DNA from 2 places in the Exiguobacterium sp. s26 genome. Region 1 is predicted to be linked to the other one. Evidence: a T-box and tRNA genes for the amino acid it is inferred to sense, from the RefSeq annotation. Region 1 holds a T-box; the other holds one or more tRNA genes.
What was found. The T-box of region 1 lies ahead of KNP82_RS04510 (valine--tRNA ligase). A T-box ahead of a tRNA ligase gene usually reads a tRNA of that ligase, here a tRNA-Val.

Region 1 (4,212 bases):
CACGTCCGATTTCGAGCTCGGTCGCGTTCGTGAACTTGCCGATTGTCGTTTCGTTCGCGCTCAAGTAATCTTGTGTCGCCTCATCCGACGTCGAGATGAAGAGCTGAATCGGTTTCGACATTGGGGCGTTCACTTCCGAACGGATGTTACGGACCGAACGGATGACGTTCATGACCGCTTCGAACGCTGGTACCGAGTCCGCGAAGTGGAGCTCGTCGCGGCGTGTCGGGTAGCTCGCACGGACAATCGAGTCGCCTTCGTGCGGCAAGTGCTGCCAGATTTCCTCTGTGAGGAACGGCATGAACGGATGCATGAGACGCATGATTGAGTCGAGCGTGTACGCGAGCACTGAACGCGTCGTCGCTTTCGCAGCCTCGTCCTCACCGTAGAGCGTGAGTTTCGCCATCTCGATGTACCAGTTACAGAACTCTTCCCAGATGAAGTTGTACAAGTAACGGCCGGCTTCGCCGAACTCATACTTGTCGACGAGACGTGTCACTTGGTCGATTGTGTCGTTCAAGCGAGTGAGAATCCACTTGTCAGCGAGCGTCTTCTCACCTGACAAATCGATCTCCTCATACTTCATGCCGTCCATGTTCATAAGGGCGAAACGGCTCGCGTTCCAAATCTTGTTCGCGAAGTTCCATGTCGATTCGATTTTCTCCCAATAGAAACGAAGGTCGTTCCCTGGTGTCGATCCCGTAAGGAGGAACCAGCGGAGCGAGTCCGCGCCGTATTGGTCGATGACTTCCATCGGGTCGACGCCGTTACCGAGCGACTTCGACATCTTGCGGCCTTCCGAGTCGCGGATGAGACCGTGGATGAGCACGTCGTTGAACGGCTGCTTCCCAGTGAACTCAAGCGATTGGAAAATCATGCGAGATACCCAGAAGAAGATGATGTCGTAACCCGTGACGAGCGCGCTCGTCGGGAAGTAACGTTTGAAGTCTGCCGAGTCCGTATCCGGCCAGCCCATCGTCGAGAACGGCCAAAGCGCTGACGAGAACCATGTGTCGAGCACGTCTTCATCTTGATGCCAGTTCTCACTGTCCGCCGGTGCTTCTTTACCTACATAAATCTCACCTGTCTCATTGTGGTACCAAGCCGGGATGCGGTGACCCCACCAGAGTTGGCGGCTGATACACCAATCACGGATGTTCTCCATCCAACGGAGGTATGTGCCTTCGAACCGCTCTGGGACGAAGTTGACTTTCGTATCGTCATGTCCTTGCGCTTCGAGCGCTGCTTTCGCGAGCGGCTCCATGTCGACGAACCACTGTTTCGAAAGATAAGGCTCGATGACTGCGCCTGAACGTTCCGAGTGACCGACCGAGTGCGTGTGTGGCTCAATCTTGACGAGCGTGCCGTCTGCTTCTAGGTCTTTGACGAGTTGCTTGCGGCATTCGAAACGGTCGAGCCCTTCGTACTTGCCAGCATTCTCGTTCATCTTGCCGCCTTCGTCCATGACGAGGATGCGCGGGAGCTCGTGGCGGTTCCCGATCTCGAAGTCGTTCGGGTCGTGCGCCGGTGTGATCTTGACGCAACCTGTACCGAACTCCATGTCGACGTAGTCGTCAGCGACGATCGGAATCTCGCGGTTCATGACCGGAAGCATGATCGTCTTGCCGACGAGGTGCGCGTAACGCTCATCTTTCGGGTTAACGGCAACGGCCGTATCGCCGAGCATCGTCTCCGGACGCGTCGTCGCGATCTCGATGTGGCCTGAGCCATCAGCGAGCGGGTATTTCATGTGATAGAACGCGCCTTCGACTTCTTGATAGATTACTTCGATATCCGAAACGGCCGTCTTTTGCGCCGGGTCCCAGTTGACGATATATTCGCCGCGGTAAATCAAGCCTTTCTCATAGAGGCGGACGAACACTTCCTGGACCGCTTTCGAGAGTCCTTCGTCGAGCGTGAAGCGCTCACGTGAGTAGTCGAGACCGAGGCCAAGTTTTGACCATTGGGCACGGATCGTATCGGCGTACTCGTCTTTCCATTCCCACGTCTTCTCGAGGAACTTCTCGCGTCCGAGGTCATAGCGCATAATGCCGTCCTCACGGAGCTTCTGTTCGACTTTCGCTTGTGTCGCGATCCCGGCGTGGTCCATCCCTGGGAGCCAGAGGACGTCATAGCCTTGCATGCGCTTGAGGCGCGTCAATAAGTCTTGGAGCGTCGTGTCCCACGCGTGTCCGAGGTGAAGTTTCCCTGTTACGTTCGGTGGCGGGATGACAATCGTGTACGGCTGTTTTGAATCGTCCTCGTCTGCTTTGAATACGTCGTTCTCTAACCAGTAGTCATACCATTTCGCTTCCGTCGCACTTGGATCGTACTTCGTCGGCATGGTGATTTCGTTTGTCTCGTTGGCCATATGCCCAACCTCCTCTAATAATGTGGACAAAAAAACGGCTACTCTCGTCCTTAACGCTAAGGACGAAAGAAGCCGTATCTTCCGCGGTACCACCTTAGTTCGCCAACATGTGGCGCCCTCAAAATCGAATAACGGTCGATGGACCGGACCTTCCTACTTCGTTCAAAAGGTCAGCTCCGAGGCGACTTCCGCACCATCCTTCGCGGCCTCGCACCAAGCGGCCGCGTCTCTGAAAAAGGATGTTATTGGCGTACTATTCCTCATCGTAGCTTTTAATCGTATCTGTTAAATAATTGTAGCGACAGAAGATGGTTCCGTCAAGATTACAATGAAAACTCTTGTTGCAGCTCTTTGAACGTCGCGTCGACCGCTGCGAGCGTCAAGTCGATATCTTCGTCCGTGTGAACGGTCGAGAGGAACAATCCTTCGAACTGTGACGGTGGCAAGAACACGCCGCGCGCCGCCATCTTCTGATAGTAAGCGCGGAACAGGTCGAGGTTCGCCGTCTTCGCCTTCTCGAAGTTCGTCACTTTCTCATTCGTGAAGAAGAATCCGAACATCGATCCGGCCCGGTTCGTGTCGTGCGGGATGTTATACTTCTCGGCCGCTTTCGTATAGCCTTCAGCGAGACGGTCTGCTTTGCGTTCGAACTCAGCATAGTGCTCAGGCTTGAGTTGCGACAACGTCGTGTAGCCGGCGATCATCGCGAGTGGGTTACCCGAGAGCGTTCCTGCCTGGTAAATCGGTCCTTGCGGCGCGATTTGTTCCATAATCTCGCGTTTCCCGCCATAGGCACCGACCGGTAGGCCGCCGCCGATGACTTTCCCGAGGCACGTCAAGTCTGGCGTCACGCCGAAGTAGCCTTGGGCACAGTTATAGCCGACCCGGAATCCGGTCATGACCTCGTCAAAGATGAGGAGCGAGCCGTATTGTTCCGTGATTTCGCGGAGTCCTTCGAGGAATCCAGGTTGCGGTGGCACGAAGCCCATGTTACCGGCCGCCGGTTCGACGATGACACCAGCGATATCGTCGCCGAACTTCTCGAAGGCGATGCGGAGAGCATCCAAATCGTTATATGGCACCGTGAGCGTCTGGCTCGCCAAGTCTTTCGGTACGCCCGGCGAGTCCGGGAGACCGAGCGTCGCGACGCCTGATCCGGCTTTGATGAGAAGCGAGTCGCCGTGGCCGTGGTAGCAGCCTTCGAACTTCAAGATTTTCGTCTTGCCCGTGTAACCGCGTGCGAGGCGGAGTGCCGCCATCGTCGCTTCCGTACCCGAGTTGACCATGCGCACCATCTCGATCGATGGGACGCGCTCGATGACCAGCTCGGCCATTTTCGTTTCGAGCTCGGTCGGTGTCCCGAACGTCCAGCCTTTCTCAGCTTGTTCTTGAATCGCCTTCGTGACGACAGGGTCGCGGTGGCCGAGGATGAGTGGTCCCCATGAGAGGACGTAATCGATATATTCGTTGCCATCGATGTCGTAGACGCGTGAGCCTTCACCGCGTTCAGCGAAGATTGGCGTCATGCCAACTGATTTATAGGCACGGACCGGGCTGTTCACCCCGCCCGGCATGAGCGGACGTGCTTGTTCGAACGCTGCTTCTGAGCGTGTTTGTTTGTAGGTCATGAATAGTCTCCTTCCAAATAGCGACAGACGTCTTTTGCGAAATATGTGACGATGAGGTCCGCACCGGCCCGTTTGAAGCCGACCATCGTCTCCATGACGATTCGTTGCTCATCGACCCAGTCGTTCAAGGCAGCCGCTTTGACCATGGCGTACTCTCCGCTCACGTTATACGCCACGATCGGCATATCGAGCGAGTCGCGCATGTCACGGATG
Region 2 (4,212 bases), on a different contig from region 1:
TTGTTGCGTCATTTGTTATGATAAGCAACATGTATATATACGACCGAATCTATATGAAGAGGTGACGAGAATGAATATTTTAATGGTAGGTGCAGGATCGATGAGTGAGTCACTCGTACGCGGATGGCTTGCCTCTGGTGTGTCGCCTGAACAAATCACGATGACGAACCGGAGTGACCGGACCCGTTTGACAGCGTTACAGGCCGAGCTCGGCGTGCAAATCGTCGACGAGGAAGATGTCAACGCGTATGACATCGTCGTCCTCGCGATGCAACCGGACGGGGTCATTCCTTACGTGCAATCTAAAACGTGGAGCACACCGCTCCTCGTCTCCGTAGCAGCTCATATCGAACCGAGCGAGATTGAAGAGGCGTCAGGTCTCCCTGCCGTCTGCGCGATGCCGAATACCCCAGTCGCTTATCGGAGCGGGATGACCGGACTCTGGTTCGGCCCAGAGACCGATGATACGGTCCGTGAGACCGCGACGGCGCTGTTTGAACGCGTCGGACGGACGGCCGTGACGGATGCGAAGAAGATGTCCGCCTTCATGGCTGCCGCCGGATGCAGCCCCGCTTTCTTTTATGAAATCGTCGGTTCGATGACGCCCGTCTTGACCGATGCCGGTTTCGATGAAGCGACGGCGCGCCAAATCGTCGCCCAGGCGATGAAAGGATCGGCTGAACTGTTGCTTCACGAGACACGGCCGACGAACGACTTGATTGCGGACGTGGCCGCGCCAGACGGTCCGACCGACCGCGGTGTCGGTGTGCTCCGCTCGCGCGATTTAGCAGACGTCATGGCTTCTGCCCTTCGCGAAAGTGCGAGAGAAGAAGTCGAACAACCGAAGAATTGAAAAAATCCGAGAAACGCATCGCGTCTCTCGGATTTTTTTATTGGACGATATGTAAAATCGAGACGATGACCGCGACCATCAAGATTCCCGGCAATAAGTTCGCGACACGAATCCGCGTGATGCCGACCAAGTTCAACCCAATCGCGACAATCATGACACCACCGGTCGCCGTCATCTCTAAAATAAAGTCATCCATGAGCGACTCCGGGATGAACTTCATGATTTGAATGGCGAGCAAGGCGATTGCTCCTTGGTATAAGAGTACCGGGACGGCCGAGAACATGACCCCGATGCCGAGCGTCGAGCTGAGGACGAGTGCCGTGAAACCGTCAATCAATCCTTTCGTATAGAGGACGTCATGATCCCCGCGCAATCCGCTGTCGAGCGCGCCGATGACAGCCATCGCACCAATGACGAAGATGAGCGTCGCCGTGATGAAGCCTTCGGCGATACTTGACTTACTCTTGCCCCCGAGGCGGCGTTCCAATTGATAGCCGACCTCGTTCAACTTCTCATCGAGCTTCCACCATTCGCCGAGTGCAGCCCCGATGACGAGACTGCCGATGACGATTAAAAAGTTCTCACTTTTCATCCCCATTTGAACGCCAAGCAAGACGACGGCGAGACCGATGGCTGCGGTGACCGTCTCTTTCATTCGTTCGGGGATGCGGTGAAACAAGAGTCCAAGTAATGTGCCAATCACGATCAACGCCGCGTTGACGATTGTTCCGGTTAAGACCATCGTATAATTCCCCGTTTCTGTATGTATTGAGAGGAATATACCAACTGTTTATGTAGGCTGTCAATTGAAAGAAAAACAAAAAAAAAGCCACTTCTCGCAAGAAGTGGCGTCGCGGAAACCCACGTTCCTATGGGTTTCGCATCGGGTTTGGCACCCAAGTGATTCTGACTGGGCTCGAACCAGCGACCTCTACCCTGTCAAGGTAGCGCTCTCCCAGCTGAGCTACAGAATCAGGTCGTGTCCTCTCTTAAGGACACTATTAATATATCAAGAAACTAATGCCTTGGCAACTGTTTTTTAAAACTTTTTTTACTTTTTTTTAACGCGTCATTTCTTCCCGTTTCATATGGCGGCACAACCGTTCTAAATCACCGGCATATACCGAGACGAGCATGCCTTGATATTCGGTATCCCGATCCCAATGCAGTCCGTTCGCTTTCGCGACCCGTTGCGATGGGACGTTATCCGGATGAATCAAGGAAATGATCTCTTTCTCACCTTCTTCGAACGCATGACGCATGAGACGAGCCGCTGCCTCGCGTCCGTAGCCCATATGCCAATGCTTCGGCGCCAACCAATATCCGACTTCAAGTTCAATCGTGCCGTCGAGTTCATGGAGCAACGTGCCGGCATGACCGATTGGCTCGTCATTTTCATGCGACATCAATTTGAGCAACCCGGTTTGACGACCCGTCTGATAGCGGGCCAACTGGCGCTCGAACCATTCGATCGTCTGTTCATCCGTATATGGCTTTCCATCCGGGCTAATGAAACGCATCACGCGCGGATCTTGGAGTAGCGATTTCACGAAATAAAAATCAGCAATCGTGTAAGGTTCGAGTCGTAGACGCTCGGATTGCAGTTTGATATGACTCATCGTCCCCGCCCCTTTCGTTCACAGTCTGAACTATTTAATTCCCGTTTTTATTCGAAGCTAATCCTGATCACGCGACAACTTTTAATCCGATGACACTCCCGATAATAAGCAATAAGAAGAAGATACGCCACCGGTCCCGCGATTCGTTCAAATACAGCATGCCGAGCACGACGCCGCCGGCCGCCCCAATCCCGACCCAAATCGAATATGCCAGCCCGAGCGGGAGCGTCTCGAGCGAGCGCGACAACAAATAAAAACTTAAGGCAAACGTTCCGACGGACAAGATCGACCATTTAACAATCTGATAGCCTTTCGATTTTCCCATCCAAAAGACCGCCATCATCTCGGCAAGACCCGCGCCAATCAAAAATACCCAACTCATGCCGATTCTCCTCCTGTCACTTGTTTCAGTCCAATCACACCGATGAGGAGCGTCGCGATAAAGACGAGCTTCATGCCGGTCAGCGCCTCATCGAACAAGACTGCACCGACGATGACCGTTCCGACGGCCCCGATGCCGGTGAACACTGCATAACCGGTCCCGGCCGGTAACGTCCGGAACGACATCGCCAACAACCCAAAGCTCACAACTAATAAGAGAACGGTCACGGTGCTCGGACCGAGCACCGTGAAGCCGTTCGACAGTTTCATCGTCGTGGCCCAGACGATTTCAAGCAGGCCGGCTAGAATGAGCCAAACCCAGGCCATTTGATCTTGTTTCATGTCCATCCGACTCCTTTCTTATAGATGGTGAATGCGGCCTGTTGCCGCTTGACGCGATTCGTCTCGAGCGTGAAGAGTGAGATGAGCGCGCCGTCGAGAAAACAATAGTAGGCATCGTAAACGTCCTCGAGCGACTGTTCGGGTAACGCCCCTTGCTCCATCGCCAATCGAAACTGTTCTTTCTCAAACGCTTGCAAGTCCGTCTCGACCGACCCGAGCGTCGTCTCGATGAACAATCGCAATTCAGGAGGCGGGACGAGCAACATCCGCTTCGTCAGCATCCATGTCTCCTCTTCTTCAAAGAAGCGAATCAACGTCTCGACGATGGCCTCGATCCGTTCGAGCGGTGCCGCGCCCTCAGTGGCGTCCCGCGCTTCTCGCCAGACGCGATCGTAACGATTTGCCATGTCCTCGACGACTTGTTTGAACAATTGCTCTTTTCCTTCGATATGGGCGTATAGCGACGCTTTCTTAATGCCAACATCCTCGGCGAGTGCCGCTAATGATAGTCCTTCATACCCTTCAAGCGCAAAGCGCCGCCGTGCCGCCAGCTCGATTCGTTGTTTCGTATTCATCCGTCATCGACCCCTTTCTTCATTATCACTTTACCTAACGAACGGTAGGTAGTCAAGTGTCGCGATTGCATTTCTCGTCCACACCCGGCAAACTAAAACCAGTTGACTGCGAAAGGAGCGCTTTATATGCTCGACCAATTCAGCTTCACCTTACCGACCGAGGCCATACGTGGCCGGAAGCGGATTGTCCGTGTCTATCGTCCCGACTTCGTGTCGGCTGACGAACGAATCCCGGTCCTCTATATGCACGACGGTCAAAACGTGTTCGACGGCAAGACCGCCACGATCGGCGAAGGTTGGTCAATCGACCGCCACATCGAGGACTTGCAATTGCCGCTCATGGTCGTCGCCATCGCGAGTGCCCCGGACTGGCTCGACCGCTACGATGAGTATTCGTTTTATGAGGATGAGATGCTATATCGCCGAATCGGGCCGGAACTCG

Region 2: it encodes a tRNA-Val, which carries the amino acid that the T-box ahead of KNP82_RS04510 (valine--tRNA ligase) is inferred to sense. The anticodon was not compared.

What each region holds. Positions count from the first base shown of each region.
Region 1 covers NZ_JACSLS010000002.1:400,925-405,136, forward strand. Annotated here, with positions in the region: gene KNP82_RS04510 (valine--tRNA ligase) at 1-2,371, opposite strand, end outside; T-box leader at 2,427-2,647, opposite strand; gene hemL (glutamate-1-semialdehyde 2,1-aminomutase) at 2,695-3,999, opposite strand; gene hemB (porphobilinogen synthase) at 3,996-4,212, opposite strand, start outside.
Region 2 covers NZ_JACSLS010000009.1:14,814-19,025, forward strand. Annotated here, with positions in the region: gene KNP82_RS12480 (pyrroline-5-carboxylate reductase family protein) at 71-853, shown strand; gene KNP82_RS12485 (DUF554 domain-containing protein) at 891-1,595, opposite strand; tRNA gene KNP82_RS12490 (tRNA-Val) at 1,755-1,827, opposite strand; gene KNP82_RS12495 (GNAT family N-acetyltransferase) at 1,915-2,472, opposite strand; gene KNP82_RS12500 (DMT family transporter) at 2,540-2,854, opposite strand; gene KNP82_RS12505 (DMT family transporter) at 2,851-3,180, opposite strand; gene KNP82_RS12510 (TetR/AcrR family transcriptional regulator) at 3,192-3,770, opposite strand; gene KNP82_RS12515 (alpha/beta hydrolase) at 3,897-4,212, shown strand, end outside.